Linked DNA regions of Tolumonas auensis DSM 9187. The protein of the gene in region 2 interacts with the protein of the main gene of each other region in a pairwise test. Links are inferred from orthologs where the notes say so. Each region holds a gene or a part of one and is shown on either strand. Other genes may lie near its edges.

Evidence for each region.
Region 1: the proteins of ftsH (region 2) and hflK interact in binary tests that used the Escherichia coli proteins (3 or more experiments, as listed by UniProt). The link is inferred for Tolumonas auensis DSM 9187 from one-to-one orthologs.

Annotation. Positions count from the first base shown.
Region 1 is NC_012691.1:2,608,041-2,611,225, forward strand. Bases 34-2,887 are described here. They hold hflK (FtsH protease activity modulator HflK), read right to left. Parts: upstream 2,120-2,887; coding sequence 947-2,119; downstream 34-946. Other genes in these bases: hflC (protease modulator HflC), read right to left, coding at 57-947; hflX (ribosome rescue GTPase HflX), read right to left, coding at 2,172-2,887. In the rest of the region: more of hflX, read right to left, coding at 2,888-3,185.
Region 2 is NC_012691.1:2,470,635-2,473,963, forward strand. Bases 166-3,163 are described here. They hold ftsH (ATP-dependent zinc metalloprotease FtsH), read right to left. Parts: upstream 2,633-3,163; coding sequence 698-2,632; downstream 166-697. Other genes in these bases: folP (dihydropteroate synthase), read right to left, coding at 166-639; rlmE (23S rRNA (uridine(2552)-2'-O)-methyltransferase RlmE), read right to left, coding at 2,675-3,163. Outside these bases: more of folP, read right to left, coding at 1-165; more of rlmE, read right to left, coding at 3,164-3,304. UniProt on the Escherichia coli protein: Acts as a processive, ATP-dependent zinc metallopeptidase for both cytoplasmic and membrane proteins. Plays a role in the quality control of integral membrane proteins.

The DNA.
Region 1 (3,185 bases), 140 kb from region 2 along the record:
ATTAAGAAATTTGCTGACAAGAAAAGAGGGCTTCCGCCCTCTTACTGTATAACCGTTTATTTTGCAGTCACTGGCTGTGAGTTTTTAAGGTATTTAAAGAAATCATTTTCGGTACTCAGGACCATGAAATCCTTACCACTATTGAAGCTGTTTTTGTAAGCATCCAGACTACGCAGGAATGAGAACAACTCCGGATTTTTCCGGTATGTTTCTGCATAAATTTTAGCTGCCTGAGCATCACCCTGACCGCGGGTCTCACGCGCTTTACGCTCTGCTTCCGCAATCATGACGGTGACACGGCGATCGATAGTAGCCCGTAACATTTCTGCCTGTTCTCTACCCTGAGAGCGATGTTCACGTGCTACTGCATTACGTTCGGCCCGCATACGCTGATAGATAGAGTTAGATACTTCCAGCGGAAGATTGATCTGTTTTATCTTCACATCAACAACTTTGATACCCAGCTCAGAAGATCGGGCCATCTGACGTAATGTATCCTCCATTACCTCAGTACGCTGACCAGATACAATATCAGTGATAGTACGGCCACCAATTTCAGAACGTAATCCGTTGTTGATTTTACGCTTCAGCAAAGATTCCGCCTGAACACGGCTACCACCGCCGGTTGCCAGATAAAATTTGGAGAAATCTTCAATTCGCCATTTCACATAAGAATCAATAATCAGATCTTTTTTCTCAGAGGTAACAAAGCGATCAGCCTGTCCATCCAATGTCTGAATACGGGAATCCAGCTTACGGACATCATCAATGAAAGGCCATTTCCAGTGTAAGCCAGGCTCATATACCTTTGGAATATCACTATCGCCTTCACGAATGACTTTACCAAACTGCACGACAATACCGCGCTGGCTTTCGTCAATCACAAACAGTGAAGAAGATGCCAGCATGCCTACGGCAGCCAAACCAATCAGAATATAATTTTTCATTAGTATCTCCCGCTCGTACGGCTGCTATCACGTAAAGGCTGACTGTCAGTTACGCTATCAGTGCCGCTGTCATTCTCTGTAGGTGTATTTGACTGCGTATTATTTACAGTCGAAGAGAGTGACGGGGTCATACTGTCTTTTCTGGTGTTTGTCTGTGTTGCATTCATTTTATCAAGAGGCAGATAAATAACATTATTGTTTCCTTTAGGAACATCAATCAGCACTTTATTTGTCTTCTGATATAACTCTTCCATCGTGTCCAGATACAAGCGTTCACGCGTCAGTTGTGGTGCTGCAATATACTCCGGCAATAACTGGTTAAAGCGGGCAACTTCACCGGTAGCTCTTAATACCACCTGCTCTTTATAGCCCAGAGACTCTTCTTCCAGTCGCTTAACCTGTCCACGCGCTTTTGGTTCTGTTTCACGCGCATAGGCTTCTGCTTCACGGAGGAAACGTTGTTCATCTTCCTGAGCAGAAATAGCATCATCGAAAGCATCTTTAACTTCTTCCGGCGGGCGCGCCGGCAAGAAGTTCACATCAACGATGGCAAGCCCCATGCGGTAAGGTTCAACGATTTCTTCCAGTACCTGCCAGGTATTCTGACGAACCTTCTCACGTCCCCGGGTCAGCAAATCATCCATACTGGTATGACCCACAACATAGCGTAATGCGCTGTCGGTCGCTTCCCGCAGGCTGTTATCAGCATCAGTCACACTAAACAGATATTCACGCGGATTAACAACACGGTATTGCACATCCATTTCGACACGGACAACGTTTTCATCCTGCGTCAGCATAAACCCGGAAGATGGCATGGACTTAACAGATTCCACATCAACAGGTATCACCTTGTCGACAAAGGTCCATTTCCAGCGCAAACCGGGATCGACTGTTTCGTGATATTTACCGAAACGCAGCACGACACCACGCTCAGCTTCTTCAATAGTATAGAAACCACTACCGATCCAAATCACAACTGCCAGTAAAGCAAAAATAATAAGACCAGTACTGCCGCCTGAACTCTGACCACCAAATGTGCCGGTCAATCGCTCCCTGACACTTTTCAGCAGTTTATCTAGATCAGGCGGGATCTGACTTTTCCCTGTGTTCTTCCAGGGGTCTCGATCTTTGTCTTTGTCATTATTGTTTCCAGGCTCATTCCAGGCCATTCGAGTCTCCGTTGATTCTCATATTGTGTCTAATATACAAATAATTAACACATTATTGCTTAACGATGAAGTTAAGAATATCCGGTCCTTCTTGTTTCACAAGACGCAGCCATTCCACTTCAGAAAGACGGATTTGCACGATGCAATTACCATCTTCGGCATAATTTTCACGCTGTATTGCCTTAAGTTCATATAACCGGCTGCGTAAACGGGCTGCTGATACAGGTAGTTTGAGCTGATGCTCAACAATCTGAACACTCAATAACTCATCTAGCACCGTCAACAGTAGATCGGTCCCCTCACCCGTTAGCGCGGATAACCATACAGCAACAGGCTTGCCTGTGTCATCTCGCTCAATCCGAGGTATTCCTTCGGGAAGACAATCAACTTTGTTATACACCAGCAGCTGAGGCACTTCATCGGCTTCGATTTCGTGCAGAACTTCATTTACCTGTGCCATGTTATCTTGTACTCGTTCATCGGCACAATCGATCACATGCAACTGTAAATCAGCTTCACGGGTTTCCTGCAATGTGGCTTTAAATGCTGCAACCAGATCATGTGGCAGGTGTCGTATAAATCCAACTGTATCCGCCAATACCACCGGACCGAGCCGTTCCAGTTCAATCCGGCGTAAAGTCGGATCAAGTGTGGCGAATAACTGATCCGCCGCATAAACCTTAGATTGAGTCATGCGGTTAAACAATGTGGATTTACCGGCATTGGTATATCCCACCAGAGACACGACAGGGATCGCATTCCGCACCCGGGCACGACGCCCCTGTTCACGCTGTTTCTCAACCTTTTCCAACCGACCCAGAATATTAGAGATCTTTTCCCGGATAAGCCGACGATCAGTTTCCAGCTGTGTTTCACCCGGCCCTCTCAGACCAATCCCGCCTTTCTGACGCTCAAGATGTGTCCAGCCACGAACCAGACGACTGGATATATGACGCAATTGCGCCAGTTCTACCTGAAGTTTACCTTCATGCGTCCGGGCCCGCTGGGCAAAAATATCAAGGATAAGTGTGGTGCGATCAAGCACACGACATTCGAACATCCGTTC
Region 2 (3,329 bases):
GACCGGATATTGAAAATCTAATTCTTTCATTCGGCCCAGCAGCTCATAGTTTTGCTCTAATGTTTTACCAAACCCAAAGCCAGGATCGAGAATCAGCTTTTCAGCTGAGATGCCGGCCTGAAGGCAAGCATTCACCCGGTTATTGAGGAAGGATGACACTTCAGTGATCACATTTGTGTAAGCTGGTTGCTGTTGCATGGTTTCCGGATCGCCCTGCATATGCATCAGACAGATTAGTGCATCGCTTGCAGCAGCAACATTCAGCGCACCTTCTTCCTGTAATGCTTTGATATCATTAATCAGATGAGCACCGGCACGGCAGGCTTCTGCCATAACTGCTGGCTTATAGGTATCGACAGAGATCATAACATTCAGTTTACGGGACAACTGTTCAATGATCGGAACAACACGATCCAGTTCTTCCTGTTCAGACACATAAGCTGCACCTGGCCGGGTTGACTCTCCGCCAACATCAATAATATCCGCGCCTTCAGCCACCATCTGTTCTGCTCGAAACAGGGCTTTATCCAGTTGATTAAAATGAGAACCGTCAGAGAATGAATCTGGAGTTATATTCAGGATCCCCATGATTCTTGGTTGCGACAGATCCAGATCACGTCCACAGCCAGTCAATATCATCATTTTTCTCCAATAAAAAAACCCCAGACTAACTGTCTGGGGTTAATGCTAAACAATACTAATGCGAGGTATCAGAAGGTGTTGAGCTATTATTGCTGTCGTTATTAGCAGAGTTACTTTCAGTGCCTGTTGTAGCTGCACCGCCGCCGTTCTGCGAATTATAATCACGCTCATAATCCGCAGGTAACCGCACCTCTCTGCGGCACATTAGATCATCAATCTGATGTGCATCAATGGTTTCATACTTCATCAACGCATCTTTCATCGCATGTAAAACATCCATGTTATCTAATAACAGTTGTTTTGAGCGATCATAGTTACGGTTGATGATCTGTTTGATTTCGGTATCAATAATACGAGCCGTATCATCAGACATATGCTTCGCTTTGGCCATTGACCGACCCAGGAAAACTTCACCGTCTTCCTCTGCATACAGCATTGGACCTAACCGATCAGACATCCCCCACTGTGTCACCATTTTTCTGGCTAATTCAGTGGCACGTTCAATGTCATTTGATGCGCCGGTAGTTACCTTTTCACTGCCATAGATAATTTCTTCGGCTAAACGGCCACCGTAGAGACTGGAGATCATTGACTCAAGATACTGCTTTGAATGACTCCAACGATCCTGTTCCGGCAGATACATGGTTACACCCAAGGCACGACCACGAGGAATGATCGATACCTTATAGACTGGATCATGTTCCGGTACCAGACGACCAATGATGGCATGACCTGCCTCATGATATGCCGTCATCTCTTTTTCTGATTCAGACATCACCATGGACTTACGTTCGGCACCCATCATGATCTTATCTTTCGCACGCTCGAATTCAGCCATGCTAACCAGACGTTTATTACCTCGTGCAGCAAACAGAGCGGCTTCATTGACCAGGTTGGCCAAATCGGCACCGGAGAAACCCGGTGTACCACGAGCAATCAGTGATGCATCAACATCATCACCCAGTGGCACTTTGCGCATATGAACTTTCAGGATCTGTTCACGACCACGGACATCCGGCAAGCCAACAACAACCTGACGGTCAAAACGGCCCGGACGCAGTAATGCAGGATCAAGTACATCAGGACGGTTAGTTGCCGCAATCACAATGATAGCTTCGTGACCTTCAAAACCATCCATTTCAACCAGCATCTGGTTCAGTGTTTGCTCACGTTCATCGTGACCACCACCAAGACCTGCACCACGCTGACGACCTACTGCATCAATTTCATCGATAAAGATAATGCACGGAGATGCTTTCTTCGCTTGTTCGAACATATCACGGACACGGGAGGCACCGACACCAACGAACATTTCTACGAAATCAGAACCTGAGATGGAGAAAAACGGGACTTTAGCTTCACCAGCAATCGCTTTTGCCAGCAAAGTTTTACCTGTACCCGGTTGACCGACCATCAGGATACCTTTAGGTATCTTACCGCCCAGTTTCTGGAACCGGGATGGATCCCGCAGATAATCGACCAGCTCTTTCACTTCTTCTTTAGCTTCATCACACCCTGCGACATCAGCAAAAGTCGTTTTGATCTGATCTTCACCCATCAACCGCGCTTTGCTTTTACCAAAAGACATGGCGCCTTTTCCGCCACCGCCTTGCATCTGACGCATGAAGAATACCCATACGCCAATCAGTAGAAGCATTGGGAACCAGGAAATGAAAATGCTTGCCAGCAAGCTAGGCTCTTCAGGTTTATCACCAACAACGCGAACGTTATGATTCAGCAAATCATTAATCAGCTGATTATCCTGCATCGGCATAACAGTCGTGAATTTCTCACCGTCACGCTTCTGACCATTGATTACCTTGCCATCAATGTGCACTTCACGAATTTGATCTTGTGCCACATCACGGACAAAACTGGAATAATCCAACTGCCGTCCTGAGTTATCACTGGGACTAAAACTCTGGAACAATGACATCAGTACTACTGCGATAACTAACCACAGGATCAGGTTTTTCGCCATATCACTCAATTCTCTAACCTCGCAATTGATGGCTAAGATAGTTTCAGGTTACTACAGTTTGAAACCTGTAGCCACAATATAGACTTCCCGCGAACGGGATCGTGATGAATCAGGTTTACGAATTTTGACCACAGAAAACAATGATCTGACTTCCTTTAGGTACTCTTCAAAACCAGCACCCTGAAACACTTTTACCACAAAGCTGCCTTTGGCAGCCAGAACCTGTTTACACATTTCCAGCGCAAGTTCCACCAGATACATCGACCGTGGCTGATCCACAGCCGGAGTTCCGGACATATTGGGTGCCATATCAGAAAGAATAATATCCACTTTCTGTTCGCCAACCCGTCCCAGCAATGCACTTAATACTGCCTCTTCACGGAAATCGCCCTGTAGAAAATCTACGCCGGCGATTGGATCCATAGGTAGAATATCGCATGCTATCACCCTGCCATGAGGTCCGACCTGTTCAACACAGAACTGTGACCAGCCTCCGGGAGCGGCACCAAGATCTACGACCGTCATGCCTTGTTTGATCAATTTGTCTTTTTGCTGAATCTCATCAATTTTAAATACAGCACGGGATCGCAGCCCCTGTTTTTGTGCCTGCTGCACATACTTGTCATCAAAATGTTCTTTTAGCCAACGTGTTGAGCTGGCGGTACGCTTCTTTTTACTCATGTAAACGACTCTGGGAACGAACCCT